DNA from 3 places in the Leuconostoc mesenteroides subsp. mesenteroides ATCC 8293 genome. Region 1 is predicted to be linked to each of the others. Evidence: riboswitches for the same ligand, from Rfam matches in the RefSeq annotation. Region 1 holds a riboswitch; each other region holds the start of a gene.
The links. Region 1 has a riboswitch for lysine ahead of lysA (diaminopimelate decarboxylase). Riboswitches for the same ligand answer to the same signal wherever they lie in the genome.
Positions count from the first base shown of each region.

Region 1 (10,818 bases):
TTGAACTTATATAAGACATCTGGTCACTGGGACCATTATCGTGAAGATATGTTCCCACCAATGGATATGGGGGATGGCGAATTTTTGGAATTACGTCCAATGAATTGTCCATCACATATCATGGTATTTAATCATAAGCCACGTTCATACCGTGAATTACCAATGCGTATTGCTGAATTAGGAATGATGCATCGTTATGAAAAATCTGGTGCTTTGACAGGGTTATCTCGTGTTCGTGAGATGACATTGAACGATGGTCATACATTCGTTGAACCAGAAAAGTTAGAAGAAGAGTTTAAGTCTATTCTAACAATGATGATGGGTGTCTATCGTGACTTCAACATTAAAGATTATCGTTTCCGTTTGTCTTATCGTGATCCCAAAAATACAGAAAAGTATTTTGATGATGATGAAATGTGGGAAAAGTCACAAAAGCAATTGAAAACAGCAATGGATGATCTCGGTCTTGATTATTTCGAGGCTGAAGGTGAAGCTGCTTTCTATGGTCCAAAGTTAGACGTTCAAACAAAGACTGCCTTAGGTAATGAAGAAACATTGTCAACTATCCAATTAGACTTCTTGTTGCCAGAACGATTTGACTTGAAATATATTGGTCGTGATGGTCTGGATAATCATCGTCCAGTGATGTTACATCGTGGTATTGTTGGTACGATGGAACGTTTCACAGCCTACTTGATTGAAATGTACAAGGGTGCTTTCCCAACATGGTTGTCACCTTTACAAGTACAAATCATCCCTGTTAATTTAGGTGCTCATGGTAATTATGCGAACGCTGTACAGCAGAAGTTACAGGATGCTGGATTGCGCGCTAATGTTGAAACAAAAGACGCTAAGATGGGCTACCTCATTCGTGAAGCGCAAACGAACAAAATTCCATATACTTTGGTACTAGGCGATTCAGAGGTAAATAGTAACACGGTTACTGTTCGTAAGTATGGTGATACAAAAACAGTTACAATGTCATACGATGAATTCCAATATTTGATTTTGTCTGATGTTTCTAATTACTCACGTGAAACCGAATGAACAAAATAGCGTTGTTTATTTTTAGAAAAAAATCAGCATACTAGATCATGTATGTATGAAAAGTCAAAGCACCCTGAGATGATCGAGGGGTGCTTTGCAATAGGAAAGGGAAATTTATATTATTATGTCCGATTCAAAAGGCGACAGTAATCTTCCGAAACGAGGTTTACAAAACCGACACGTTCAGTTAATAGCTATTGGTGGAACAATTGGTACTGGTCTATTCATGGGGGCAGGAAATTCAATCCATTTTGCTGGACCGTCCATTTTATTGGTTTACTTAGTTATTGGAATGTTTATGTTTGTTGTAATGCGTGCCATTGGTGAACTGCTGTATGCTGATCCCAGTCAACATACCTTTATTTCTTTCATCACTAAATTTTTAGGTAACCGTGCCGGATTCTTTGCACGTTGGTCATATTGGTTAACTGTTGTATTTATGGGGATGGCAGAGCTGACTGCAGTGGCAAAATATATTCAGTTTTGGCTGCCGGATTTACCAAGTTGGTTGATTCAAATCGTCATGCTTATTTTGCTAACGTCGATCAACTTAATTGCCGTAGCACTTTATGGTGAAACTGAATTCTGGTTTGCCATGATAAAGATTGTAGCCATCCTATCATTGATTGTGACAGGTATTATCATGGCTTTGACAGGATTTGAAACACCAGTTGGAAAAGTTGCTTTTAGTAATGTTTGGCATCACTTTGAGTTATTTCCTAACGGGGTTGGTAATTTTATTAATGCCTTTCAAATGGTCATGTTTGCATTTGTCGGCATGGAATTTATTGGCATGACAACGGCTGAAACGGAAAATCCCCGTTCGGTTTTGCCCAAAGCGATTAACCAAATTCCTTGGCGCATATTGTTTTTCTATCTGGGTGCATTGTTCATTATTATGACGATTTATCCATGGCAGAAAATTCCAGAGGATCAAAGTCCTTTCGTGATGGTTTTCCAGTTGGCAGGTGTGAAATGGGCTGCCGCTTTAATTAATTTCGTAGTATTAACGAGTGCTGCTTCAGCATTAAATTCAGTTTTGTTTAGTGCTAGCCGTAATTTCTTTGCTTTATCATTCCAATCTAAGGCCAAGTTTTTACAACCATTTAGAAAAACATCAAAAACACAATTACCAGTGAATGCTGTACTGGTTACATCATTAATGGTTGCTTTTTCGGCCTTAATCTCGGTTATTCCATCAATCACAAATGCGTTTAGTTTTGTGACAAGCGCATCGACGGACTTGTTTTTGATGATTTATGTACTCATATTATTCGCTTACATGAAGTATCGCAAGTCAGATAGTTACATGCCTGATGGCTTTCTTGTCATAGCACCTAAGACGTTAGTGCCATTGGCAATTCTGTTTTTCAGTTTTGTATTTATTACGCTTTTCTTTAATCCAGAATCTCGTCTACCAGCAATTGGTGCTACCATTTGGATGGTCGTGTTTGGCTGTATTTCAATGAAACAACCAAAACAGGCATTAAATAAGTAAGTTACCGTAATTTTTCTGGTTAGAAGGCAATTAAAATCGCAATAGGGATGAAAAGGTATATTTTAATATGACATGCTCACATGTGTGGTAAAATATTACTATTCGTACTTTAGGGGAACTTTATGTCATTTCTAATTGATTTTATTTTGCACATTGATGTCCATATTGGTAATCTTGTGCAAGCGTTCGGTTTATGGACGTATTTGATTTTATTTGTGGTAATTTTCATTGAAACTGGCAGTGTGATTATGCCGTTTCTACCTGGAGATTCACTGTTGTTTGCTGCAGGAGCTATTGCTGCTACGCCTGCTGGGCTAAATGCCGGACTTAATCATTGGGTATTTATGATTGTATTCTTCTTAGCAGCTGTTATTGGTGACTCAGTCAATTTTTGGATTGGTCGTACAGGTGGTTATAAAATTTTACATCATCGTTTCTTTGGTCGTTTCATTAAAGAACAACATATCAAAGAAGCTGAAGCTTTCTTTGAAAAGCGTGGTGCTGCGGCAATAATCATTGGGCGATACATGCCGATTGTCCGCACATTTGTACCGTTTGTGGCTGGTATCAGCCAATTTTCATACAAACATTTCCTACGCAATAGTTTGATTGCTGCGTTCTCTTGGAGTTTAATTGCAACCGGTGCTGGTTATATGTTCGGAAATATTCCATTTGTTAAAGCACACTTTTCTGTAATTATTTTAGGTATTGCGTTGGTCACATTAATGCCAACAATCATTGGTGTCGTTCGTTCAGCAATGGTTGCAAAGAAACAGAAAAAAATAATGTCGAAATAACCGCCATTCATGGCGGTTTTTCTGTATAATTATAACTATGAATAACTTAAAAAAACTACAAGAATTAACTAAAATTTCAACAATAGAGATTGCTGATGCACTAGATGTTGAAGTTGAAACTGTTGAAGCATGGCAAAATGAAGAAAAAGTACCCAGTGTGAGTGATTTTGAGGCATTAAGTGGCATCTTCTCTTCTCAATTGGATGCTCAAGGAATCGACTCTCAATCCAGCAAGCATCCAATCCACATTCGTTTATCTGTGGATTATCTATTGAACCTAGGAATAACACTTTCAGATTGGATTACTTTAAAGTGGGCCTTTGAAGGGCAGTGGAATAATGATCAGTTAGCCATCGGATTTTTTTCTAATAATCAATTAGTACGTGTTATTAGCACTGAAAGTGAATTTTCGGATGCTTTTGCAGGCTATCTGATTTTACAAACTGAAGGTGAGTTTGAACCATATATTGATGAATTTGATAATGATAGGGAATACGATTGGCGTTTGTTGCGTTTGAACGATGAAAAATTTGTGGATGTAACTAACGATTTAATTGCAGCCAATTTACCAGTCATCAGCTAACAATAGAGAAGTACACAAAGTAGTGACGTCTGTATAATATTATGATACACTACAATCAGATGATAATACCTGTGAGACAATTGAATAAATTTGTCGATAATAAGGGTATTATTTTGCCAAAAACACAGTTTTCATAATGGAAATTGTGTTTTTTTGTTCCGATAATAAATTTTGGAGGATAATATGGACTTAGGCAACGATTTTGTTACTCGTTTGGGACTTGAAAAACCACACGACTTAGAAAAGGTACGTGGTGGCGACATTAACGAGGCGTTTTCAATCTATTCGAATAACCAGCGCTATTTTTTAAAGATTCAACAAAATGCTCAAGCAAGTTTTTTTGATCATGAAGTTGCTGGCTTGAAGGCTTTGGGGGAAGAGGTGACTGTGCCAGCCGTTTTAGCACAGGGACAGTTACAAGGGCACGCCTATTTAGTCTTGACGTGGATTAATCAAGGAAATGGGTCACAACAAGAATTAGCAAAGTCGCTGGTTAAAATGCACCAAGCTACAGCGCCAAAGTTTGGATTTGATAGTGATAACTTAGTAGATTTTGTGCCTAAAAATAATACTTGGCAATCTTCTTGGGCTGAATTCTTTGTGAAACAACGCTTGGATCCGCTAATGGCACAAGCGCAAAAAAATAATTTTTGGCTGACCCAACGTGGTGATCACTATAGTAATTTACGTGAAACAATATTAAATGATAATCACGCGCAAACAGTTCAACCATCACTACTGCATGGTGATTTCTGGGCAGGAAACTTTATGTTTAACGATCAAGGTAAACCTGTATTTATTGATCCTAACGTGTTCTACGGTGATCGGGAATATGATTTGGCGATTTCAAGAGTGTTTGCCGGCTTTAGTCCGTCATTTTATAATCAATATATGCAAGAATGGCCATTGGATGATGGCTGGCAAAAACGTGAAAAATGGTATGAGTTTTATTATATACTAATGCACTTTACACGCTTTGGTGATATTTATGCACCGCGGATGAACAAATTATTAACGTCTTTTTAAAATCACATGATTGCTAGCAAAGAATTAGACGAAAAAACCTTGACATTCAATAATGATTCAGTCATAATAATGACAGAATAAAAATTATTTCACATAGAGGTCGCGATTGACAATACACTTACCGGAGTTGCTGTAGCAATTGATAGTAAGCTTAGGGGATATCGCCGAAATCAAGGGTGTCTACAAATGACCTTGATTGGGCTAATAGTTAAGAGCTATTAGACTGTCGCAGAGATGCGGTGAGCTATGGAAACTGTCAAAAATGCTAACAATGCCCTTTGATAAGTCCGTTTTGCGAACCTATCAAAGGGTTTTTTTGTGTAATTCAAGGGGAAATGATGACGTATCCAATAAATGAAAAGCAACATCTGACAGTTGATGGTGTTGATACAATTGAACTGGCAAAGACATATGGCACGCCGTTAGCAGTTTACGATGTAACACTTATTCGTAAGACAATGAGAGCGTTTAAGCGTATCTTTGAACAAGAAAATGTCCCATATGTAGTGAGTTATGCTGGTAAAGCTTTTGCTACTAAAGCAATTTATCAGGTGGCAGCTCAAGAAAATATTCACGCTGATGTCGTGTCTGGTGGGGAATTATACACAGCAATTAAAGCTGATTTTCCAACTCAGCATCTTAGTTTTAATGGTAATAATAAGAGTTATGATGAACTTGTGATGGCCGTTGAAAATGGTGTGGGAACAATTATTGTTGATAATTTTCTTGAGTTACAGCTACTGTCAGAAATTACGGCGGAAAAAAATGTTATTCAAGATATTTTACTACGTATTTCACCAGGAATTTCAGCTCATACTCATGAATTTATTAGTACTGGTCAACAAGATAGTAAATTTGGCTTTGATTTACAAACAGGTCAAGCGAAGCAGGCCTATGATATTGCAATAAAAGATAACCATCTTCATTTGCGTGGCTTACATGCGCATATTGGATCTCAAATATTTGATGTGACTGGATTTGAGAAAAATGCAGCACTATTAGCAGATACTGCTTACTCATGGGGATGGCAACCAGAAGTCATTAATACTGGCGGTGGATTTGGTATTCGTTATACTGATGAGGATCAACCTTTGCCAGAAAACGAGTTTGCGGATGCTATTATCCGTGTTTTGAAAGAAAAGGCTACACAGTACGATTGGGCAATGCCAGAAATATGGATTGAACCTGGTCGTTCGATTGTCGGACCAGCCGGACAAACCCTATATACAGTTGGGTCGCGTAAGGATATTCCAGGAATTAGAAATTACTTGGCTGTAGATGGTGGTATGGGAGATAATATTCGTCCAGCACTTTATCAAGCAAATTACGAAGCGGTTTTAGCCAATCAACCAAATGCTAAAAGTGAAGAAATTGTGCGGATTGCTGGTAAATATTGTGAGTCAGGTGACGTATTGGTTTGGCAGGAAGAATTACCGGCGACAAAACCTGGTGACATTTTATCTGTGCTTGCAACAGGTGCGTACGGGTATGCAATGGCTTCAAATTATAACCGAAATCCACGACCGGCCGTTGTCTTCGTGGAAAATGGTCAACATCAAGTCGTTGTTGAACGTGAAACTTTTGAACACATGATCAGTTTAGATCAGGATTATACTCTAGGAGATAAATAACATGGCTGAAAACGAAGCACAAAAACTAATTAATTTCATTGCAAATGCAAAAAAAATTACCCCAGTAAAAGTTACATATAAAGGTACATTGGCAACTGAAGTGCCAGATACTGTGCAACAATTTGGAGATGAGTCATTTGGACAATTAATTGGCGACTGGTCTGAAATTGAATTGTTAATTAAGAATCTACCATCAGAAGATGTATTTATTGAAAATGATTCACGTAACTCTGCCGTTCCTTTGCTTGATAAAAAAGAAATTAATGCTCGCATTGAACCAGGTGCCATTATTCGCGATCAAGTTGAAATTGGTGACAATGCGGTGATTATGTTGGGCGCAGTGATTAATATTGGTGCAGAGATTGGTGCTAACACAATGATTGATATGGGTGCTGTACTTGGCGGCCGTGCCATTGTTGGTGAAAATTCTCATATTGGTGCTGGCGCGGTATTAGCTGGTGTGATTGAACCAGCATCTGCCCAACCTGTTCGCATCGGAAATAACGTTCTAGTTGGCGCTAATGCCGTCGTTATTGAAGGCGTACAGGTCGGTGACGGCGCAGTAGTTGCGGCTGGAGCGATTGTCACAAAGGATGTACCAGCCAATACAGTAGTTGCGGGTGTTCCTGCAAAAGTCATTAAGGAGATTGATTCGAAGACGCAACAAAAGACTGCGTTAATTGACGCATTGCGAGGCTTATAATGCCAGTTAATGAAGAAGATTTGAAAACCTATCGGCGTGACTTACATAAAATTCCAGAACTTGCTTTAGCGGAATTTAAAACGCATCGTTATTTGTTAGAAAAGATTCAATCTTGGCAAACTAATTTTATGACAATACGTCAAGTAGAAGAATTACCTACCGCAATGCTTGTGAAATTTTCTGGGACTGACCCAAGCCGGACGGTAGGATATCGTGCTGATATTGACGCGCTACCAGTTACAGAAGATACTGGATTGCCATTTGAATCAACACATAAAGGTGTTATGCATGCATGTGGTCATGATGTTCACATGTCTTTAGCTTTGGGATTAGTTCAGTATTTTAGTGAGCATCAACCTAAAGACAATTTAATTGTCTTTTTCCAACCGGCTGAAGAGTCAAAAAGTGGTGGCAAATTAGCGGTTGATTTAGGAATCTTTGAAGGTGAGTGGCATCCTGATGAATTTTACGGCATTCATGATCAGCCTAATTTACCTGCTGGAACTTTGAGTACCTTAGCGGGCACTTTATTTGCTGGAACGGCCGAGCTCGAAATTGACATCCATGGGCAAGGCGGTCATGCGGCCTATCCCCACTTAGGTAAGGATCCAATTGTCATTTCGGCTGAATTAATTATGTTGTTACAAACTGTTGTATCGCGTGACGTTGATCCGATAGAAGGTGGTGTAGTGAGTCTTGGAATGATTAGCGGCGGCTTTACAAATAATGTTATTCCAGACACGGTGCATCTTGCCGGAACAGTTCGTAGTATGACCAAAGATGGCTTGGATAAAATGACAACACGAATTCGCCAAATCGTTGAAGGTGTGGCGTTGGCAAATGATGTCAAGATTAATGTTCGCCTTGAAACAGGAAGTTATTTGCCTGTTGAAAACAATCCTGACTTAGCTAACAATTTGCTGAGTTTCATGGAACAGCGTCAAGACATTGCTTTTGAAGAAGCAAAACCTGCGATGACAGGTGAGGATTTTGGTTACATATTGCAACATATTCCTGGTGTCATGCTTTGGCTGGGTGTTAATGACAATCATTCACTGCACAGTGCCAAGTTAAACATCGATGAAGCAGCTTTGTTGCCAGGATTTAATGCTTTGAAAGATTTTATTGAGTGGCGAATGTCACAAGGAGAATAAGCATGTACGAAGGAATTAATTTAATTACGGCAATTATTACGCCTTTTACAGTAAACGATGAGATTGATTATGAGTCATTAGAGAAATTAATTGAACACCTGTTAAATCATGGTTCGCAAGGATTTGTGATTGCAGGAACAACAGGTGAATCTCCAACACTGTCTTTTGAAGAGAAAGTAGAGTTGACACGGTTTATTGCAAAACAGGTTGGTAATCGTGCACTTTTAATTGCTAATGCAGGTTCCAATAATACAAAGGAATCCGTAGAAGCAGCCAAAGCTTTAAGCAAAATCGAGCATATTAACGGCATCTTGGCAGTAACACCGTATTATAATAAGCCAAGTCAAGCTGGTATGATTGCACATTTTAAAGCTATCGCTGATGCATCCGAAAAGCCTGTTATGTTATATAACATTCCTGGTCGTACGGTGGTCGGTCTCACGGTTGATAGTGTGATTGAATTAGCTCAACATCCTAATATTAATGCAATTAAGGAAACAACATCAACTGAATTTGTTGAAGCAGAGGTAGAAGGGGCCACTGGATTTGCAGTCTATACTGGTGAAGATGCAATGACTCTTTCGGCTTACACCGTCGGCGGTGCTGGAACAATTTCGGTAGCTTCACATCTTTATGGTGACGAAATGTCTGAATTGTTTTCTGCTATGAATGCAGGTAATTGGCGCGAAGCTGGGCGTTTGCAACGTTACCTAACCCCACGAATGAATGCCCTATTTGCTTACCCTTCCCCAACTCCAGTTAAGACGAAATTAGCCGAAAAAGGATTCGTACGTGAAGCTGTACGTCTGCCTCTTATTCCTTTAAGTGACGCAGAAAAATTACATTTGAATGAATTATTGGAGAAATAATGACAAAAATAATTTTAGCTGGTGGTTTTGGTAAATTAGGCCAAGCTATTCAAGATAACTTGAATGAAGAATATGAAATTGTTGGTATTGTGAGTGGTCATCAACATGAGAGTAAGGTACCTGTATGGACCTCCTTATCAGATATTAATGTGGCAGCAGATATTTGGCTGGATGTCAGTACCCCAGCAACTGTATTTGACAATGCAATGTACGCAATCGAGCACAACATGCCGCTAGTGATTGGTGCCACTGGTTTGTCTGATGAACAAGTAGCAATACTGCGTGAACAGTCATCAAAAGGCGTTTTAATTGTACCTAACTTTAGTTTATCAGCGGTTTTGTTAATGCAATTCTCACAGTTAGCGGCCAAATATTTTCCTGATGCAGAAATTATTGAAGCGCACAACCCTAAAAAGGTGGATGCACCATCTGGAACGGCTAAGCAAACAGCAAGATTGATTGCAAAAGCCCGCATTGCGGAACCTACATCAACAAAATTAGCGCCAGCTCGCGGCGAACAGATTGATCGTGTGCCAGTTCATGCTGTACGGTTACCTGGCTATATCGCACAGCAAAGCGTTTATTTTGGTGGTGTGGATGAGCAATTAACGCTGACCCAAAGTACAACAAGTCGATCAGCCTTTGTACCAGGTGTAATTCGCGCTATAGAAGCTGTGAAAAATATAGACGGTGTTGTCATCGGATTAGACCAAATTATTTAATTTAAAAATTGTGATGTTAATGTCAGTATTAGCATCATTTTTTATTTTAAAATACATGTGAATAGCAATATTTATCGTACAATAGAGTTATGAAAAAGATAACTAAAATTTCAATTCAAAAAAAAGCGGGTCGCTATAATATTGATCTAGATAATCAATTCGCTTTTGGTGTGGCGGAAAGTGTTCTCATTAAATTTGGTTTGGCGAAAGGGCGAGAATTAGATGACGAATTAATTGCAGAAATTAAGCATAATGATTCCATTGCCAAGGCGTTAAGCATTGCTCTTAACTTCCTTAGCCACTCATTGCACACAGTCAAACAAGTGAAACAGAAAATGAGTGAAAAAGAGGTATCTGAAAGTATTCAGGATGAAGTTGTTGCACAATTATATGAACAAAAATATATCGATGATTTAAATTATGCGCAACACTATGTTTCAACAAAAAAAATTATTAGTCCTAAGGGACCCAATGTTATCAAGATGGATTTGAAGCAGGCAGGTGTTAATGATGATGATATCGAAACAGCATTATCTGATTATACTCACGAGGAGCAAATTGAAATTGCAGAGAAACTTGCTTTAAAATCTGCTACCACATACAAAAGAGAATCAACTCGTGCTAAGAAACAAAAAATTGTACAAGCTTTAGCCACAAAAGGATTCTCTTTTGATATTGCAGAGATTGTTGTTGATAGGGTGATTACAGAAAATGACGATGAAATTGAGTTAGAAAATATCAAGCGTCAAGCGGAAAAAAGCTGGCGACGCTACCGTAACGAAGTACCA
Region 1 covers NC_008531.1:630,511-641,328, forward strand. Annotated here, with positions in the region: gene thrS (threonine--tRNA ligase) at 1-1,047, shown strand, start outside; gene LEUM_RS03230 (amino acid permease) at 1,172-2,545, shown strand; gene LEUM_RS03235 (VTT domain-containing protein) at 2,668-3,342, shown strand; gene LEUM_RS03240 (hypothetical protein) at 3,380-3,925, shown strand; gene LEUM_RS03245 (fructosamine kinase family protein) at 4,109-4,951, shown strand; lysine riboswitch at 5,038-5,206, shown strand; gene lysA (diaminopimelate decarboxylase) at 5,290-6,582, shown strand; gene dapD (2,3,4,5-tetrahydropyridine-2,6-dicarboxylate N-acetyltransferase) at 6,584-7,285, shown strand; gene LEUM_RS03260 (N-acetyldiaminopimelate deacetylase) at 7,285-8,439, shown strand; gene dapA (4-hydroxy-tetrahydrodipicolinate synthase) at 8,442-9,308, shown strand; gene dapB (4-hydroxy-tetrahydrodipicolinate reductase) at 9,308-10,030, shown strand; gene recX (recombination regulator RecX) at 10,120-10,818, shown strand, end outside.

Region 2 (10,818 bases), 850 kb from region 1:
AGTTGACGTCCTAGTGGTTCGCGGTTAAGTTATTGCTCATATAAAAAAGACACTACAATGATGTAGTGTCTTTTTTATATGTCTTTATTTATATTGTTTTAGATCAACATCTTTTAGAGCAATTAGCTTCGTTTTGTGAGAAACCTTGTACCAAAAGTATAAGATTACAAACAAAGGAACTGATAAGTAGGTCACAAATATTTTTTCCCAATTTAGATGGGCAAAACTGTCCGGATCCTGACCAATAATAACACCAATAGAAATCACTAGCGCAAATAGTGGACCGAATGGGAACCACTTAGCCTTGTATTTCAAATCAGACAGACTCTTTCCTTGCGCCACATAAGCTCTTCGGAAGCGATAATGAGAGATAGCAATGCCGACCCAAGCGATGAATCCAGTTAACCCAGAAGCATTGACCAGCCAAGTATAAGCAACTGATCCCCCTTTGGTGTTAGCAATAAATGCTAATAACCCAATCGCAGTAGTTAATACTAAGGCTGCAACTGGAACCCCTCTAGTTGAAAGCTTGGCAAAAATTTTAGGGGCATCCCCTTTACGCGCCATAGCATACAACATACGTGTAGAAGCATATGAACCTGAATTTGCTGACGAAACAATTGATGTTAAGATAACTGCATTCATTAAACTAGCCGCAAAAGCAATTCCTGCGTTTTTAAATACGATTGTAAATGGTGAGACCGCAATGTTTTGTGTGGAAGAACTCAACAAGCGCGGATCTTTATAGTAAACCAGAGCGGAAATGACAAAAATTGCCAGAATATAAAACAATAAGATACGCCAAAACACTTGATTTATCGCCTTGGGAACTGACTTATCAGGATCCTCTGCTTCTCCAGCAGTAATACCAATTAACTCAGTTCCTTGAAAAGAAAATCCAGCAACAACGAATACTGATAAGATAGCTTGAGGTCCACCAACAAATCCGTGATTACCGACCGACAAGTTTTTCATGACATTGATGTCAGAATGAATTACACCAAAAATAGTAGCCAGACCAACAATCAAGAAGGCAATAATAGTTACTACCTTAATCATCGACAACCAGAACTCAGCTTCTCCAAAAGTTCCAACTGAAAAAATATTAATTAAGAAGATAAGTAATAAAGCAATCGCGGAAAATATCCACCCTGGTGTATTTGGAAACCAAAATTCAGCCACCAAGCCAACTGCCACAATGTCGACAGCTAATGTTATAGCCCAATTAAACCAGTAGTTCCATCCCATGGCAAATCCCAATGCTGGGTCAACATATTTACCAGCATAGTCGGAAAATGAACCTGAAGTTGGTGAATAAGTAGCCATTTCACCCAGCGAAGTCATTAAGAAATAAACCATCACACCAATAGCTAAATAAGCGACAATAGCACCCAGAGGACCTGCTTGCGCAACAGTGGCTCCCGAAGCTACGAATAAGCCCGTTCCAATTGAACCACCTAATGCAATCATTGACACATGGCGCGTTTTTAAATTACGCTGTATGTGCCCTTTATGTTCAGACATAAAATCTCCTTCTCAAAATAAAAAAACCTCTCCTTAGCAAACAGGAAGAGGTTTAAAAAGTCATTATATAATCACTTTTCAAAGCGCACCGCATTTCTGCGACAGTCTAGCAACTCTTAATCACTAGCCCAAAGGTTATCTTGCCTGTTAACCCTTTCGGCAACCTTCCCTTTTACATGATTTCAACATCCTGGCGGACTCATTCATGTGACTCATGTTGGCTGCAACCTCTTTGACAATATGAAAATAATAACACACTTACACGCGCCCGTCAATTTCAAGTACCTTTTGCCAATGTCGCGCCCGTTTATAATATTGTTGTGCACTAAACTGCCACCAAAAATAACCAAAGGTAATTGCTCCCAAGCCACTAGTCAATGCCATATGATGAGATTGAATACGGGCTAACATAATTGATAACCAAAATAAACCAATTAAAATATTGATCATCACTTGAATTTTTCTCGACTTAACCAAATGTGGCATAATAATGACTAGTAGTAAGAGCAATTGCAACCACCACACCAACAATAAGTTAGGAATAGTTTCACCTATTTTAGGACCATCCTGCCAATGGATGCGCAAAATAATTGTAATAACCCATGTCAGCAACATCGCAACCAATTGTGTAATGGCAAACCACCAGGCAGCGATTTTGTAATTTATTAAATAAAGAAATGCTACCATAACCGCTATCAATGGGATGACGACCCAATAATGGGAAAAAAGATTACCTAACCCTAAGTATAGGGGTATTTTCAACGATAAAATATTGTTTACTGCAAAATCTGTAGTCGCGTCCAGAACTTGCATAAATATCATATGAAATCTAACTTGAATACCTAAAAAAACAAAAATAATGCCAAAGGTAATGATTAAAATTTTTCTTAATTTATCCGGTGGAATTAACATTGTTTATAATTGTGATGATACGGATAAGCACATTCAAATTGTACTGACAAAAACATAGTTTTATGACGACAATGATATTCAATATGCTCAATTGACCCCGCTTACTCACATTCTCCCAAATATTAAATTTCTACAAACTCATTTGCTTATAGCTCTTAATAATTGTAGCATTATATGAGATATAATTATAAAAAAAAGCTGATATGGTTAAAATTTAATCTTGACTTTAACTTGGTCCGATATCATTACTATCAGTTGGTTTTTTGCCGATATTTTTAGTCGTGCCCTTAAATATCTATACATGGCAGATGAATTATTGCTAGATGAATAATCTCAAAATATGGTGAGAACACTGGTTACTATTTTTTGATTGATCGTTAGTTTCAAGCCTTTTGCCTTTGTTGCCCAAAAATGGCAGTATATCGATAAAATTCGGTAGCTGTCTTTATTATCTTACAAACCGCCATATTTCATTGGCCAAAACAATCGAGAGACCGTTATGAAAAAAAATAAACAAACTGCAGTTAAGTCCAGAATTGATCGCTATTCAAAAAGTAGTCACAGACTACGAAATATTATCTTGCTTATTGTCGGTCTCTTACTTATCGTGTCAGGCACATTTGCTTGGATGGCTATCCATAATACTAAATCAGCAATTGATAAAACATACAAGAGCAGTGGCGTCACTAAATCCCGAAACGTCTCAAGCGTTGTTCAAAGTGGAAAGCCCTTGTCTATTTTGTTATTTGGAACGGATACCGGTGAATTAGGACGTACATACAAAGGACGTACCGATTCAATGATGTTGCTTCTTGTTAACCCCAAGACAAAAAAAACAACAATGATTTCTATCCCTCGTGATGCAATGGTTTCTATTCCGGGGTACGAAAGTACTTTCCCTCAAAAAATAAATGCAGCCTACGCCTATGGTTCAACGGCAACTGCCATTAAAACTGTAGAATCTTACTTAAACATTCCTATTGATTTTTATGCCTTAGTTAATATGTCCGGCTTGGAAAAAATGGTTACTCAAGTTGGGGGAATTTCTGTTAAGTCCCCCATTGACTTCACTTATAGTCAGGAAACAGCCCATGCTTACGGTGCAAACCTATACCGTTTCCACAAGGGAAGCACAGGCTATGAACATTCTGATGATAATGGGGTCACTTGGTCGGCAACCAAGCACGTCATGACTGGTGATGCAGCCCTTGCATTCTCGCGCATGCGTTACGATGATCCAGATGGTGACTATGGGCGTCAAAAACGTCAACGATTGGTATTAGAAGGTTTGATCAAAAAGTCAGCTAATGTTTCAAGTTTGTTAAATACAAAGTTTATGAATACAATGAGTTCAAATGTTCAAACTGATTTGTCATTTGGAGATATAACGACAATTGCTAGCAAATACATTAATGCAGCAAAAAATATTGTCACCGAGCATATTCAGGGTGTCAGCACGAGTTATCCTGATTCTGAAGGGAACAACGTTTCATATGAAGTTGTTACTCAAAAAGAAAAGCAACGCGTTACTAACTTAGCTCGTAAAGCACTTGGCTTAAAGCACGCTTCCACCGGCTCAGCATATGGTGGTGACATACCAAGTTCTCTACAAACAATAGCTGATTCTCTCCGACCAGCAGATGATGAATCAACAGATTCTGATGATTCATCAAATTAAATAAAAAGACGCCTTTAAAGGCGTCTTTTTTACGTTTTTCATTTATCTATGAAATGATGTTCTCTTCTTGATGAAATACCACGGGTTGCCCATGTTGAAATACCCACTTATCTTTTTCCTGAATAGCTTTTATATTATCATTTGGGTTCTCTTGAATTACGATGAAGTCAGCATATTGCCCAACTGCTATCATCCCATAATTATCACTAATTCCCATCAATTTAGCTGCATTAATCGTAGCTGATTGTAAAACTTGTTGTGGTGTCATATGACCAAATTCAACCATCATATCCATTTCCACAGCGCTCTCATTTGCAAAACCATTGAAGGGTGTACCAGCATCTGTTCCCATGGCAATGTTAACTCCTGCCATGGCAGCTCGTGCAACGCTCTTCTGATGTGCTTGCCAATGCGTTGTCGCACGTTCAATCATCCATGCCGGAACTTCCTCAGGCCGATCAATAATACGCTTCATCGCAATCATTGTTGGAACTACAAAGGTCCCATTTACTTTCATCATATCAATTGCTTCATCATCAATGTGAAATGCGTGTTCAACGGAATCAACACCAGCACGAATTGCAATCTTAATTCCCTCAGCCCCTTGAGCATGTGCCGCAACTTTGATACCTTTTTTATGTGCTTCAATAACACCTGCTCGTACCTCGTCTTCATTTAATTGAACTTGATTGGGATTTTCAAAATCTCCAGCGCTCACCCCGCCAGTCACCATAAACTTAATGATTTGAGCGCCTTCTTTCATAGCTTGCCGTACTGCCTTGCGCACTTCATCAACACCATCTACCTCAATGCCTCCTCCACCACTACCGTGCCCACCAGTCATGGAAAAAGCTGCCCCACTAGCAATCATCATTGGTCCTTCTACACTGCCTTCACGCTGCATGCGTGCAATTTCAATATCTGTCATGCGTGCTGTTCCAACATTTCGTACAACTGTTACACCATGACGTAACATCGTTTTCATATTGTGGGTTGCCACAATCACTGCACGAACATGTTCGTTTTCATTATCCACACCAAATTTAGTTTTTCCAAATTCATAATTCACATCAGAGTCAACATGAATGTGCGTATTAATTATACCAGGCATCATATATTTTTCACCCACATCAACGCTCTGTCCCAATTTAGGACCTTCACCATGCCCGACTTCAGTATATCGTCCTGTTTCATCATCCACAATGGCATAACATTGTGGATCAAAATTACCTGTTTTTGAATTAAAACCATTAAAATTATAATATTTAGTTTCTGTCATTTGCTAATCCTGCCTTTATTTATTATCTTATTTCCAATACATATCCTGATATGCTGGCGAATGAAAACTATTACCTTTAAATCCACCAATTTTATCGGTAACAACGTTGGCTGTCACCGGTTGATATATCGGTACCATATATGCTTTTATTTTGGTGAAGTATTCATTGGCGACCTGTAATGTTTCATAGCGTTTTTTAGTATCACTTACTTGTGTCGCTGCCATTGTTAGATACCCATCGTATGTCTTATCACTGACCTTTGAAAAATTCAATCCATATCCGGTTTTTCCAATTGCCAATGGATATGCTGCATCCGGTACATTAACACTTAAACCAATATTTACCATATCAAAATCCTGTTTTAACACTTCTGAGACAACTTGTGAATGCGGAACATACTTTGTATTAATGCTAATGCCCTTAAAAGTGTGTTCAGCAGCATATTGAATGTACGCCCCAACCTTTCTACTGGTTGAATCATCGTCAAATGTCATTGTAAACGTAGCATTATTTTTTCCAATACTCTGCAAATATGCAGACCACTCAGATTGTGCTTTTTTCTTGTCCACCTTAAATTGTGTGCCAGCGTCTTTAGTAAAATCTGCGCCAGTTATAGGATTCGTCATAATTCCTTTTGGCACGGCGTTTGATTGTGGCATTGAACCATCATTCATTACGTTAGACGTAATAGCCTCACGATCGATTAAATATCCAAATGCTTGTCGCAAATGCTGATTATTCGTTTTATCGCTCGTCTCATTAAAGTATATCCCTCTAACAACAGCTTGTGGTGTAGCATGATAGTACTTTGTATTTTTATAAGTCTTGATATATTCATCAGACAACTGTGCAATATCTAAGTGCTTATTCTTAAATTCATTGGCAGCAGTCATTGGCGTTTTGATGACACGAACTTTGACCTTCTCAATTTGAACACGTTTAGCTGACCAATAATTTGAATTTTTAGTGAACATAAAACTTGAATTTGTTCCAGTCCAACCATTCATTTGATATGCGCCATTAGTCACCATGTATTCTGAAGCTGTACCATACTTATTCCCCCACTTAGCATAATTTTTAGTGTTAACCGGAATGATTGCAGTTGCCAATTTATCAAATGATGGTGTTGCTTGCGTTAAAGTAATTTGGACTGTGTGAGAATCAATCGCTTTAACGCCTAGTTTATCCGGTGTCATCGCACCCACATGCACCGAATCATAATTTTTCATAATTGAAATTGCATCAGCAGACGCTTGTGATTTTGTTTTTGGATCGGCAGTTGCACGAATTGCAGTCACAAAATCTTGTGCTGTAACTTTGTCGCCATTCGACCATTTAGCGTTATCACGTATTTTGAAAGTATAAACGGTGCCATTTTGTGAAGGTTTAACAATTTTTTCTGCCATAGCAGGGACAACTTTATTGCCCTTATATCGATAAAGTCCTTCATAAACTTGATCTTGTGCTTGACTTGAATAAATATCGGTAGTCATAATTGGATTCATCGTCATGACATCGTCTTTCATCATAACTTGCAGAGTTCGCACTTTGCTAACATCGCCATCATTATTCTTCGTAAACAAAACCCCTGATATAGCAGCGACAATGATCACTCCTGCTGCCCAACGTATATTCTTGTTCATATATTTTCCTCGTATTCGTGCAAATGTATCGTCACACGGTTAAAATCAAAAAGCCAATCCGTTAATGGATTGGCTTTTTGATAATGTCGTGTTATTTTCACGGAAAGCAAATCCAGTCGCACATATTGTAGCGACTGAAAATGCTCAACCGCTTTACTCAAGAATGAGGGCGTTGAGGAGTAATTGTGCTTGTTCAGCTTTCTTTTTCATTTTTGTTTTAATCATCATGTTGTTCTCCCGACATATTTGATGAAATTAATATTACATTATTATGGTATATTTTTCAACTATTTTTTAAAATTATAATAAATATCAATTTAGAGCATTTATTTAGGGGATTCAATGTGTTGACATCTTGATTAAAGAAAACATCTCGTAATTCCTTACCGGTTACTTTTGACCACCACTTGATTTTTTATATACTATCAACTGTTCTCTTAGGCATGCATTTTTATACGTTAACGATTATAAAATTTCCCATTTAATCAAATAATCATTTCCAGTTTCACCATAAAATTGTGTTGATAGAGTTGTTGATGGGTTATTAGTACGTTATCTGGTTTATTGTTTTACATCGACAGATAATCTAAATGATTGATAAATTTTTCAAACGATTCATATTCGCAATTGCTTCAGCTTGATATCTAGTCATTACTTTAGTAAATTCCCGTGTTACTGCTTTTTCGATGTCCTCAGCCCGAGACCATATTCTCGATACTAATTATCTTCATGCGTTACAGCGTGCAGCACTATCAGCCTATTCAAGCGAACAGGACTTCGAATCCCAATCGAAGCTAACCTTGAAAGAATCTCGTATCATATAGCTATCCATTTTGAGGACGCTATTCATCTCTCCTCCACTTCTATGCCTATTTTGACGTCCAGTATAGAGGTTTTCAAATCTCGTGACAGTATGAGATTAACAATTTTGTCTGGTGACCTTATTAATTACCGCCAATTTAAATCTCTCTTTGAAACAAAAAAGCCCATCCAAAAATGGATAGGCCATGTTGTTATTAGCTGTTCAAGACCGTCACATTGCGAACAACTAAAGGACTAAAACATCTCATTTGAAAATTAAGGGATTGAAGAGGAGCACATATGATACTATTGCTATGTCAGTTCTTCACTCAATCATATATATTTCTGTCCGATTTAATCAAACTAATAGCATTCTATTAGATCAATATTTACAAATACTTTACTCCTTATTCGTGCGGCGAGATAAGAATATATAAACAGGGTAACCAGCAGCGACAATTGCTATAGAAATTATTACACCAGACAAATCGTGCATAATCTCAGAGATTTCAACATAGAGTGAACCACAAATAGCGACGATTGGTATCCAAGGATACAGCGGCATAGAAAAGCTACGCTTCTCTCCAAAAGGATCCTTTTTGCGTAATTTAAAAACACCAGCAAAAACAAGTATATAAAATAAAAAGGTTGTAAAAATCGCAATATCGGTTAATCTATCTGGATTTGTAAAGACAATCATTAAAATGCCAAGAAAAATCATAAACCAAATGGACTTATTAGGTGTTCGAGAACGCATATTGATTTTGGCAAATTGTTTGGCAAACGGAAACAATCCATCGTTAGCCATTGCAAACAACACCCGAGGGAATGAAACGATTTTCCCGTTTAGTGTTCCAAGTAAAGAAATTAATACAGCGATACTCAATAACCTGCCACCAATAATACCAAATGCATTTGTAGCCATGTATAACGTTGTGTTTTGTCCCAACTTAACAATAGTATTAGCGGGCAAACTCTGATAAACGCCAAAACTCACACCAACATAGGCAACTAGAACAATCAAAATACCAAAAATAATAGCCTTGGGTAATACTTTTTGTGGATTTTTAATTTCACCACTTATATTAGCTAGAGTAACCCAACCATCGTAAGCAAATAAGGTGGCTAATACAGCCACTCCGAAGCCACCTTGGCCACTCTGCGAAACCTGAGCAACAGTCTGTCCAATCGCATCATGCTGTCCAAAAAAAAGGCCAAAAATGATTAATGCAATAATCGGCAACATTTTCACTGTAGTTGTTATTATTTGAAAACCGGCACTGAATCGGTTTGGAATTGAGTTAATAAGACCTACAAAAGATAATGCAATAATTGCGGATGGTATAGCTAAAGACTTAGATAATCCAAATAAATCAACAAATAAAATGCCAAAATATGCTGCAATAGATCCCATCATTGCTGGGCCGTAAAATACCACTTGCATCCACCCAGCTAAGAAACCCCAAACCTTACCATAAATTTTCTCGATATAAATATAAATGCCACCAGTTTTGTCCATTTGAGAGCCAATTTCAGCTACGCTGATTCCTGACGCTAGCGTTAAAAGACCTCCAGCAATCCACGCTAGCATCGCTGCGTTTGTACTACCTGCTGATTCTAAGACACTGCCTTGCTTAAAAAATATACCAGAACCAATGATTGTTCCAACAACTAAAGCTAATGATGCTGTTAATCCAAAACCACGATTCAATTTCTGTTCATTATTTCCCATCATATCTCCAAGATAAATAGATGATATCTTTATTATTCATCAATACCCATCACATCAAATAAAAAAGTTCGGAAAGTCCGAGCTTTTAATTACTAAAATAATCCAGTCCCATCACGTGACGGACATCTTTCATTGTTTCCTCGGCGACAACATTGGCTTTATTTGAGCCTTCTTGCAACATGTTCAAAACCGCTGGGATATCTTGGGCGTATTCTTCGCGTCGTTGACGAATTGGTGCCATTTCAGCTTCCATGACATCTATCAAATGCTTTTTTATTTTCATATCACCTAAGCCACCAGCAGTATACTGATCTTTTAGTTCTTGAACACGTTTTTTATCCGGATCAAAAATATCTAAGTAAGTAAACACCACATTACCTTCAACATGACCAGGATCAGTAATATTGATATGTAAGGGATCTGTATACATTGACTTAACTTTTTTCACCAATGTATCCGCATCATCACTCAAGAAAATGCCGTTATTTAATGACTTGGACATTTTTGCATTACCATCTAAACCTGGTAAACGCCCTTGCCCCTTGGGTGGAAAAACACCAACTGGTTCAACTAGGACATCAGACTTATAAGCATTATTGAACGAGCGTACTAATTCACGTGTCTGCTCAAGCATAGGCTCTTGATCATCCCCTACCGGCACCTTTGTTGCTCGGAAAATAGCGATATCAGCTGCTTGTGATACTGGATATGTCAAAAATCCTGCAGGGATTCCCTCATCAAAGCCTTTTTGTTTAATTTCTGACTTAACTGTTGGATTTCTTTGTAACCGAGCGACACTAACCAAGTTCATAAAGTATTCTGTAAGTTCGAATAACCCTTTGATTTGTGATTGTACAAAAATGGTTGTCTTAGCTGGGTCAATACCAACCGCCAAATAGTCCAAGGCTACCTCAGTTAATGATTGACGTATTTTTTCTGGATTACGAGCATTATCTGTAAATGCTTGTGTATCAGCAATCATAACAAATGGCAAGTAATCGCCAGAATTTTGCATGCTCACACGGTTTTTTAACGATCCAATATAATGACCAATATGTAGTTTACCAGTGGGACGATCACCAGTTAAATAAATTTCTTTTGACATGTTCAAAACCTTCTATTAATTAGTTAACTCATTCTATTATACGTTAAATCTAGGAGCAGCGTTGAAGAAATTATCACAAAACAAAGTACGTTATTATTGACATTTTCCTATAAAACTTATACACTATCACTATTAAGAAGAAA
Region 2 covers NC_008531.1:1,822,267-1,833,084, forward strand. Annotated here, with positions in the region: gene LEUM_RS09005 (universal stress protein) at 1-28, shown strand, start outside; gene LEUM_RS09010 (amino acid permease) at 85-1,524, opposite strand; lysine riboswitch at 1,598-1,765, opposite strand; gene LEUM_RS09015 (hypothetical protein) at 1,783-2,436, opposite strand; gene LEUM_RS09020 (LCP family protein) at 2,936-4,114, shown strand; gene LEUM_RS09025 (metal-dependent hydrolase family protein) at 4,161-5,393, opposite strand; gene LEUM_RS09030 (peptide ABC transporter substrate-binding protein) at 5,421-7,037, opposite strand; gene LEUM_RS09035 (APC family permease) at 8,239-9,570, opposite strand; gene trpS (tryptophan--tRNA ligase) at 9,656-10,675, opposite strand.
Region 2: it holds a riboswitch for lysine, as region 1 does, so the genes downstream of both, LEUM_RS09010 (amino acid permease) here and lysA (diaminopimelate decarboxylase) in region 1, are expected to answer to the same signal.

Region 3 (10,818 bases), 760 kb from region 1:
ACCAATCAAAAACTGGTGCTATTCATATGACGTTAGATAAATACGGTAACCTAACAAGCACCTATTCGCTAAATGAGTTGGGTGTGCCGGTTCCTAATACGCAAGAAGATGTTACTTTACCAAAAGCAGCAGATGTTTTGGCTAAGTTACAACAAGCTGGTGTCAAAAGTAGTGAGTATTATTCTATTGCACCAGGCTATGAATGGTTGGCTAACAAAGAAAATAACGTTTCAGTCAACATGAATCCTACATGGATGATTGAAACGCCAACGGGTTGGATGAGCGTCAATACGTTTCTAGCTAATCGAGAATAGTTTCCAATCAGGATGATTCAGGGTTCTGAAAACTATGAAAGGAGAAATATGTTTTTATGCAATTTAGACGACTAAAAATATTAATGACGATGTTATTCATCTTTTTGGACGTGTTTCTCTTTTTTTGGTGGCGTAGTAATCAGAGACCAAGTATTAAAGTAACCGACGCCAATGCGAATATCATTAGTGAGATTAAAAATCAAAAAATAAAAGTAGCTAACTTTAGTACTTCGGTTACTTATGCTAGTTATTTAGCTGGTAAACGATCAAATAGTTTAATGTCAACGATTGATAAGTTGTCAAACTTCAATGCAAATATTAATAATCAGACGCTCTACGTGACTTTCAATAAAACATCGCAACTAGGTAGAGGGAATACTAGTAGTAGCAGTAGTGGTAAGAAAGCTGCGGCGGATGACGTTGAGGCGTCAAAGATAGCGCGTAATGCAGGATATCGATATAATCCTATTCTGTCTAAAGTTAATGTGAAAAATCGTGTAACCTATTCTCAGTATATTGATAATTTGCCGGTCATCGCTAAACAAGGGCTGATGATCTTTAACAAAGATAAAGACCGTAAGGTAACTGATTTTACACAAACTAAAATAACTAAGGTTACAGTATTGCGCGATGAACGTGCAACAATTACAGAGGAAGCCGCAATTGTCGCTCTCTATAAATTCAATGAGCTAAATAGTGGTGATAAATTATCAAAAGGCGCTCTATCATATGATACATCGGTAAAGGTTAATGGCTATGACATTTATTTACCGGTATGGGTATTTGTTGTAACACACGCAAATGGCAGTACAGGGATTTTGAAAATCAATGCCTTTACGAGCGACAATTTATCAGAATAATTTAATTTTTGCTTAACTTCAAATTGATAAAATAAAATAAATATAGTCGAGAGGTGACTAATGGTACAACCAGCATTAACAAAAACGTTGTTAACTGGCGTCATTGCTGGTGTTGTTGGTGGAGGAGCAATTTTGTATGGGCAGCAGGGTGTACAATTGTTACAAAATCAAAATCAAAAAGTGAGTACGACAGCAACAAGTACAAAAACGATTGCCAAGAATGCAACTGCTACATCAGCTTATAATAAGGTATCAGATGCAGTTGTATCTGTATTGAACTTTACTAAATCCAGTCAAGGTAGTTATCAAGAATCGTCAGAAGGTTCTGGCGTGATCTATAAAAAAACGGATGGATCGGCATTTATTGTAACGAATAATCACGTAATCACTGGAGCGGCTAAAATTCAAGTTATGCTGCACAGTGGGAAGAAAGTGACCGCTACATTAGTCGGCAAAGATGCGATGACTGACTTAGCTGTTCTGAAAATCGACGGCACAGACGTTACAACAACTGCACAATTTGGCGATTCAAGTAAAATAACTGTTGGTGAAAACGTCTTGGCAATTGGTTCGCCGCTGGGATCTGAGTATGCTTCGTCAGTGACGCAAGGCATCATTTCGGCCAAGAAAAGGTTAGTTGAGGCAACATCTGAAAATGGTCAAAATTATGGTGGATCCACGGTTATTCAGACGGATGCTGCTATTAATCCTGGTAACTCAGGTGGACCATTAATCAACTTTGCAGGACAAGTTATTGGTATTAACTCAATGAAGTTATCAACATCTTCTTCTGGAACGAGCGTTGAGGGGATGGGTTTTGCAATTCCTTCTGATCAAGTCGTTGACATTGTTAACAAATTAGTCAAAGATGGTAAAGTCACACGACCAGCAATTGGCATTAGTTTGATTAATTTGTCAGAAGTAACAGCTTCTGAGCAAAAATCAACATTGAAAATTCCAGATAGCGTTACTGGTGGTGTTGTTGTAATGAGTTTGACTAACAATGGCCCAGCAGATAAAGCTGGATTGAAGAAGTACGACGTTATTGTTGGCATTAATGGTAAAAAGGTCAGCTCACAGGCTGATCTGCGAGAAGAACTCTACAAGCATTCGCTTGGGGACACAATAACATTGACTTATTATCATCAGGATACTAAGCAAACCGTCAAGGTTAAATTAACACAGAAATTAGCAAGCTAACAAAAATGTTAGCTTTTTCTTTACCCTTGTTTGACTTTTATTAAAAAATATGTATTTTCTGTAAATGTTGAAAACAAGCTGAAAATGTTGACAATTTGTGGACTAAATACCAGAAAATGTGGAAAAGACGTTTAAATTCGTGGATAAGTGCTTTGTTTTTATAAGAAATAATAAATATTGATAATTTTAGGCAATATTTAGGGAAAAATGGGCAGTTTTTAGACGCATATCAGCAATGTTCGTGTATTGAAGCGATTAAAGAAATAACACTGATGCAATGCTATTTAGAATATATTTTCCGAACAATGTAAAGAAAATTTACTTTAAACATTAGTCGAACGCGTGTGCTTATCCACAATTGTGTACAACTTTGTGGATAACTGTGGATAACTTGCGGGAAAATATCTATAATTTGTCTAAATAAGAGTAAAATAACGTTTATAAAGTTATCCACATTTTTTTTGAAATTAAAAAAAACAGTGGATAACTTAAAAAGCGAACAGCGAAAAGAGTTGGTATAAAAGCTTTTTCAGAAAAAAATATTTTTTTTGTTCGTGTGGATAACATCGGATATAATGAATATAGGTAATCAACCAAAAATATTAAGAAATTGTAAAGAGTAGGTTTGAAATGAATATTAAATTAATCACGGTCGGTAAACTAAAGGAAAAGTATTTAACAGAAGGCATTGCGGAGTATACAAAACGATTATCTCGCTTTTGTAAAGTTCAAGTAGTTGAGTTGATTGATGAAAAGACGCCGGAAAATGCTAGTGAAGCACAGAATAATCAAATTATGGCTAGAGAAGGGGAGCGAATTCAAGCGAAAATTGGTTCGCGTGATTATGTTATTGTGCTAGCAATAGAAGGGAAACAGTTTCCTTCCGAGGAATTTTCTCAAAAACTTGAAGCCATTGCGGTTAATGGCTATTCGGACATTACTTTTATTATTGGTGGTTCTCTTGGATTATCTAAGGCAATCAAGCAAAGGGCGAACCTAAAGATGAGCTTTGGGTTGCTGACCTTGCCACATCAATTAATGCGCCTTGTACTGATTGAGCAAATTTATCGTGCTTTTATGATTCAACAAGGATCACCGTATCATAAGTAACATGTAAAAAAATGAAAACTATTGTTGCATTTTCATCTTTCCGTGTCTATAATATATCCATAGATAAAAAATATACACGAAAGAGTGCGAAGTATGAGGAAGTTTTTTGAGAATTCAGAATGGAACCGTGTTCGAAAAATCAGGGGGTTACCATTATTATTGGTTGGTATTACACTCATTCCGAGTTTATACGCAGTCATTTTTTTGTCGTCACTTTGGGATACTTATGGTAGAGTGGACCATCTTCCAGTTGCGATTGTTAATCAAGATAAGACCGCAAAGATTAATGGAAAGTCACAGAATATAGGCGATGATTTAACTAAAAAATTGCTTGACAGCAAGCAATTAAAATTAACTAAGACTTCGGCTGAAAAAGCTAAAAAAGGACTTGCATCTGGAAAGTATTACATGACCATCACGATACCGAAGTCCTTTACTAAGAATTCAGGTACGCTGTTGGATGCTAAGCCAGTCAAGCCTGAGATTAAAATTGCGCATAATACAGGGCAAGGATTCATTGCTGAAAAATTAACGGCTTCCGCGGCTGATAAAGTACAGGCAAATGTCTCAAAATCACTGCAAGGTGTTTATAATAAAACAATTTTAAATGCAACAGCCTCCTCAAAAAAAGGTTTTCAATCGGGATCTAAAGGTGCTACACAACTTGGGAGTGGTTTATCACAATTACAAGATGGTACTAAAAAATTGCAAGATGGTACAACACAGCTCCAAACTGGTACTTCACAGTTGGCAACGGGCTTGTCACAGTATACAAATGGCGTGTCGTCCGCTAATACTGGTGCTCAGCAGTTAACTTCAGGTGCTCAACAACTTGCCACACAGCTCCAAAAGGTTTCTGACGAGATTAATACAAAGCAAAGTGCTAAGGCGGCTGATTTAAAGCAGCTTGATACAGGCTTGACGCAACTGACACAGGGCTTGCAAAAACTAAGTAAGGTTGAATCACCAACGGTAACTGTTGATTCAACAAAGCTTAACGAAGCGTCCGAAAAGCTGTCAGCTGGATTAACTGGCGCTGGGAAAGACGCAGCTGCTTTCAAAGCATTAGCTCAAGATGCTGATTTCCAAAAATTTTTACAAGAAAATCCTACTGTTGCTGCTAAATATCAAGCAGCATTAAGTGATTTGGCTGAAAATGTGCAATCAAGTGCAACAGCAGCCACTACAATTCAAAATCAATTAACTACATTAAAAGCTATGTTGCCACAATTACAAGCGTTGCAGGCAGAAATTCCAGAATTACAGAAACTCGGTCAACAAGGATCCATTGCCACTCAAGGCGCGCAAACAGCCATTAAAACACTAAATGACAGCTTAACTACTGTCAGCCAAGGAATAGCTAACCAAGCAGTACCAGGTGCTCAGCAGCTAGCGCAAGGATCATCTCAATTAACTACAGGACTTGGACAGTTAGCCGCCAAAAACGATACACTTAATAGTAGTGTTTCGCAATTAAATGATGGCACGACACAGTTACTTACTGGTGAAAATCAAGCTAGTGAGGCCTTACAGCAGGCAGGTACTGGTGCAACCACTTTAGCGAATAAATTAGCTGATGGTGCTGTGAAATTGTCAGCTATACACAATAAGAAATCAAATGTGGTAGCATTATCACAGCCAGTCAAGCAAAAATCATCTAATTTATCAAAGGTTCCTAACAACGGAACTGGAATGGCGCCATATATGATGTCTGTTGGGTTATTTGTTGGTATGATCACATTTACGACCATATTTGATTTCATGACGGTTTCTAAAAAGCCAAAAAATGGTTTCACATGGTGGGCTAATAAGCAGTTAATTAATGCGCCAGTTTTTATTGGACAAGCACTGATTATGACTGGTTTACTCTTCTTAGTGGATGGCATGGAAGCGCAGCGGCCAGCGATGACATTTGTTGTAGCCTTAGCAGCATCCTTTGGGTTCAATCAGTTTGTTGTCTTGTTTAATGTGCTAATTGGTAAACTAGGGTCAGGGATTATGCTGGTTTTGATGGTATTACAACTGAGTGCTAGTGCAGGATCTTATCCTATTGAGTTGTCAAACAGCTTTTTTGAGGCAATTCATCCATGGATGCCAATGAGTTACTCTGTCCATGCCTTCCGCGAAACAATTTCTATGGGTGGCAGTGTTGCATCAGACTTAACTGTATTGTTATCCTTAGGAGTGATATCAATGGTACTAACATGGTTTGTGTACCAAATGAAATTAAACCATAATCAGTTAACTTTTAAGCATTAATTTAAAAGCAGTCGGCAGACTGCGTACATAAAGAAATGAAGTTGGAAAAATAAATGAAAATGTCTAGTGCAGTTGAACAAAGTTTGGTTGTCTTGGTTATGTTAGCTTTGCAAAAAGATGGCTTACCTGTTAAAAGTCATGTTTTAAGTGAACACTTAGAAGTATCTGAATCGTACTTAAAAAAAACAATGCGCAAATTAGTTGTTGCAAATTTAATAAAAGCGATCGCTAGTAAGGAAGGTGGTTTCAAATTGGCTCGTAATACCAATGATATTACGTTATTGGATGTTTATGAGGCGATTGAAGGAGAAGATAGCTTTATTCATTCTACCCAATTGGCAGATCGCGTGTTTCCTGCCAAAACTGCTGTCGCTGAAGGAACAAAAGAAGTTCTATCTATTGTCTATGAAGCAGAAAAAGATTTTAAGAAACGGTTAAAACGTACATCAATTGCTGATTTGTTATTGTTTGCTAAAGAAGGAGAAGAAATTGTTGATTGGCGATGAAGTGACACATATTGACTAAAAAAACAGTTTATTAATGCCAACCTGGCATTAATAAACTGTTTTTATATTGTGAAGTATTATATTCTATGCAACAGGTAGCGTCTCCTGTAAACTGAATTCAAAATCATCTGGAATAAGCATCCCGACATCTTTTAAAATAACATTTCCGGAAAGGTAACAACCATTCTGTTGCGTTAAACCAACCTTTGTGAAGCCGAAAGTGACTGTAGTATGAGCTTTAAGAGCAGCGCCACGTACCTCTCCCGTTGTTGCATCAATACCAGTAGGAACATCAACAGCAATAACAGGTTTATCAATGTGGTTGGCCGCTTTAATCATTTTTTGTAAGCCTTCAGGTAGAACGTTGTTCAATCCAACTCCAAATATCGCATCAATAATTAAAGTTGCCTCATTAAAGTCACTTTTTTCAGAACGAACTAAGCCATGCTTTTCAATGATTGCCAGTTGCCGTTTCACACTGTCTTTCGCACGGCTAACGTTTCCGACAAATTGTAATGAGACATTTACGCCTTGAGCGTACAAGAGACGAGCGATTGCTACGCCGTCAGCACCATTATTACCAAGACCAGCTAGTACTAACACATGACTCAAATCGAATCTACCGGCGCCGATAACATCAAGCACTGCCATTGCGGCCCGTTCAATTAATACATCCTGTGGCATACCAATAGTCTCAATCGTGTAATTATCTATTTGCTGCATTTCTGTAGCTGTAACAAGTCGCGTCATAGTTTCCATCATTTCATAAGTTATTAAATTCATTATACGGTGATTTGACAGTGTTATCAATCAAACAAGCGCAAAAATATTGAATTTGACAAATAAAAAAAATTAGAATACAATAATAACAATTTAAGAATCATAGAGGTTGCTGCTGACATTAGTCGCTTGCGGAGTGCTTACAGGCACAATGAAACAGGTTAAAGGGGATGTAGCCGAAGCATTGGTGCTGTGACACCAAGTAGCTGGGCCAATCGGTGAAAAATCGTTGGACTGTCGCGTAAGCGGGGTGCTATGTTATAGATTGCAATTAATTGGGATCCATGGCTGCTACTTGTGCGCTGTGGATTTTTTAATAGAGGAGGTATGCATTCATAGATATCTGTGAATGGGCTAACATATGGTAGAGGCAATAACACGTCCAACACGTCTTGAAGTTTCCAAGAGCGCTGTTGAACATAATATAACGACCGTTAAAAATGTATCAGGTGCAGACAAAGTCTTTTTGACCGTTAAGTCAAATGCCTATGGATTTGGTTTGATTCCTATGGCTCAAGCTGCTGTGGCAGGAGGTATTTATGGCTTAGGTGTAGCTGTTCTTGATGAAGCTATTGCACTGCGGCATGAGCGCATAACCGCACCAATTTTAATTTTAGGTATTTCACAGGTAAAGTATGTTGAACTAATGGCTGTCCAGCATATCATGGCAACTGTTGTTTCATTGGACTGGCTGGAGAAAGCAGAACATCAGTTAACTGGTGAACAGCGATTACCTGTTACACTAGGTATCGATACTGGCATGGGTAGAATTGGGTTTAGAGATCGTGAAACTTTATCGAAAGCGATACAGTTTGTTTTGGATCATGCTGATAAGTTTGAATATGTTGGACTATCGACGCACTTTGCCGAATCTGATTCATCAGATACCAGGTACTTCCAAAAGCAATTAACACGTTGGCATCAATTGACGGATGACTTGCCAAAACCAAAGTATTATCATGTTGCTAATTCGGGTGCTGCAATGTATCACGCAGAAGAGGTTCCCCATGAGGTTGTCCGCGTAGGAACGGTGCTTTATGGGATTGAGCCCTCTCGTGGTGAACTAGCAGATGGACGTAACCTGAAACCCGTCATGGCCCTTCGGAGCGAGGTGAATTTTGTTAAACGCTTACCTGCTGGTGAAGGTATTAGTTATTCACACAAATATACGACAACTCAAAACGAGTGGATAGGCACTGTTCCTATTGGTTATGGGGATGGTTGGCTACGCAAATTAATGGGGTTTAAGGTTATTATTGACGGTCAATACGCCCCTATTGTAGGGCAAGTAGCAATGGATCAGTTAATGATACGTTTGCCTCGTGAATATCCAGAAGGTACAACGGTAACCTTTATTGGTCAAGATGGAGACTTAGAGAATACAATCGAGGACGTTGCACAGTTTGCAGGTTTGGCGCCCTGGGAAATCACAACAGGACTACAAGATAGAATACATCGTATTTTAGTAGATTAGGAGAAGATAATGACTAGAGAATATAGTGTTGCCATTCTTGGCGCAACAGGTGCTGTGGGCACACGACTTATTGAACAATTAGAGCAATCAACGATTCCCGTGAAGAATATAAAATTGCTTGCTTCGTCACGTTCAGCAGGTAAGACACTTCAATTTAAAGGTACAGACGTGGTTGTTGAGGAAGCAACTCCAGAAAGTTTTGATGGGGTTGATTTAGTTTTGGCTAGCGGTGGTGGTTCAGTTTCAGCACGATTTGCACCCGAAGCTGTGAAACGCGGCGCTGTGGTTGTTGATAATTCAAGCCAATGGCGAATGAATGATGATGTCCCGTTAATTGTTCCTGAAGTTAATGAAGCAGATTTGAAACAACACCAAGGAATTATTGCCAACCCTAACTGTTCAACGATTCAAATGGTTGTTGCTCTAGCGCCCATTAAAGCTAAATATGGTTTGACACGTGTTATCGTGTCAACTTATCAAGCTGCTTCTGGTGCGGGACAATCTGCATGGCAAGAGCTAGTTTCAGAAACTGATGCCCACAATGCTGGTAAAGAAATGCATGCTGAGATTTTGCCGGTTAAAAGTGCTAAGCATCATTATCCCCTAGCTTATAATTTACTGCCACAAATAGATGTTTTTGAAGAAGACGGTTACACTCATGAAGAATGGAAGATGATTCATGAGACTAAAAAAATTATGTTCGGTGATAAAAATTCTAAAGCAGTTAAAGTGACAGCAACAGCGGTCCGGGTACCTGTTCCTATTGGTCATGGCGAGACTGTTTATTTTGAAACGGATGCCGGATCAGGAGCGACAGCCGCTGATATTCAAGCGATTCTGAGTGAAGCCCCAGGAGTTGTTTTGGAAGACAATCCAAAGGAACAGTTGTACCCACAGCCAATTAATGCCGAAGGAAAACGCGAAACATTCGTCGGCCGTGTGCGTCCCGATTTGGAAAATGATGATAGTTTCCATATGTGGGTTGTCTCAGATAACCTGCTTAAAGGTGCTGCTTGGAATACAGTGCAAATTGCAGAACGTCTTGTTGACTTAGACTTGGTCAGAGTCCCAGAAGACGCAGCAAATAAGTTTGTCACAGCATAAATTTTTTTAAGAGCGTTCAGCGCTCTTTTTATATCTCAAAAAGCGGTGGCACAACTGTGTGTAAAAGCAACGTGTTACAATAGCTTTATGATAGCAATTCTAACAATTTTAACTTTAGCTATAAGTATTTTTTCTTGGCTACTTTGGCATCAAATCAGGATCAACCCAGCAAGTTTACGACTGGGATTTTATGTATTGATTATTGTGATTTTTTTATTTATTAGTCTGCAGGTGATTCAGTTTCCAAGTATATCAGTTGTTCATATAATTAATGAAGCTAAGCTGTTCGTTAAATGGGGGAATATTGCGGGTCTGTTTTTGGTGATTACACTGGCCTATCACAGTTTTCAAAGTTGGCGTAAATGGCAACATAGCCTGCATCAGTTAGTTTTCCCACTAGTGTTGCTTGTGTATGCTATTGCTGATATTGGCATTTGGCTTCTGAATGATGGGTTTTCAATATCTTTAAAACCCATTCTCGTTGTTATCCCATGGTTGTCACTGTACGTTCTTTGGCAATTTTTACAGTTTATTAGCAGTAGTATCTTGTATGGATTGGTCGTTAAACGACCAATCCATGGTCCGATTGTTGTCTTAGGCGGTGGGTTAGTTGATGGACAATATGTTGGTCGAATTGTTGGTAATCGTATTCAGGCAGCTGTTAAAGATGCAACCAAAATGTCAGAGTACCCAACTATCATTTTTTCGGGTGGTCAAGGGAAAGATGAATTAGTTTCTGAGGCAGAAGCTATGAGAGACTTTGCTGTAAAAAGACTAAATGTTCCCTGTGAAAAGACAATATTGGAAGAACATTCTAGAAATACATATGAAAATTTGAGGAATAGTGCTAAATTAACTAACAGTTCATTCACATTTTATACAAGCGAGTATCATGTTTTTCGTGGTGTTTTACTCGCGAAAAAACAAGGAGTTAATGCGCAAGGCCGAGGAGGGTACACGCAGTTTCCGTACCGTGGTATAGCGTTTTTGAGAGAATTTGCTGGCGTGATGAACTTAAATCCAAAACAGCACATTATATATGGTACTGTGTGGTTTGTTAGCAGTGCGATGGTAATTTTAATTAATTTTATATGAATAAAATATAAAAAATCTTTTTAAATATGGTATATTATTTAGATAGATTTAATGAATTATGGAGATTTATACAGTCTGGGAGAATCTTATGACTATTTTTGGCAAATTAATGTGGT
Region 3 covers NC_008531.1:1,909,690-1,920,507, reverse strand. Annotated here, with positions in the region: gene LEUM_RS09485 (hypothetical protein) at 1-314, shown strand, start outside; gene yycI (two-component system regulatory protein YycI) at 371-1,174, shown strand; gene LEUM_RS09475 (S1C family serine protease) at 1,235-2,374, shown strand; gene rlmH (23S rRNA (pseudouridine(1915)-N(3))-methyltransferase RlmH) at 3,005-3,484, shown strand; gene LEUM_RS09465 (YhgE/Pip domain-containing protein) at 3,578-5,743, shown strand; gene LEUM_RS09460 (Rrf2 family transcriptional regulator) at 5,797-6,249, shown strand; gene LEUM_RS09455 (NAD(P)H-hydrate epimerase) at 6,334-6,999, opposite strand; lysine riboswitch at 7,125-7,293, shown strand; gene alr (alanine racemase) at 7,391-8,503, shown strand; gene LEUM_RS09445 (aspartate-semialdehyde dehydrogenase) at 8,513-9,607, shown strand; gene LEUM_RS09440 (YdcF family protein) at 9,695-10,702, shown strand; gene LEUM_RS09435 (ABC transporter ATP-binding protein) at 10,791-10,818, shown strand, end outside.
Region 3: it holds a riboswitch for lysine, as region 1 does, so the genes downstream of both, alr (alanine racemase) here and lysA (diaminopimelate decarboxylase) in region 1, are expected to answer to the same signal.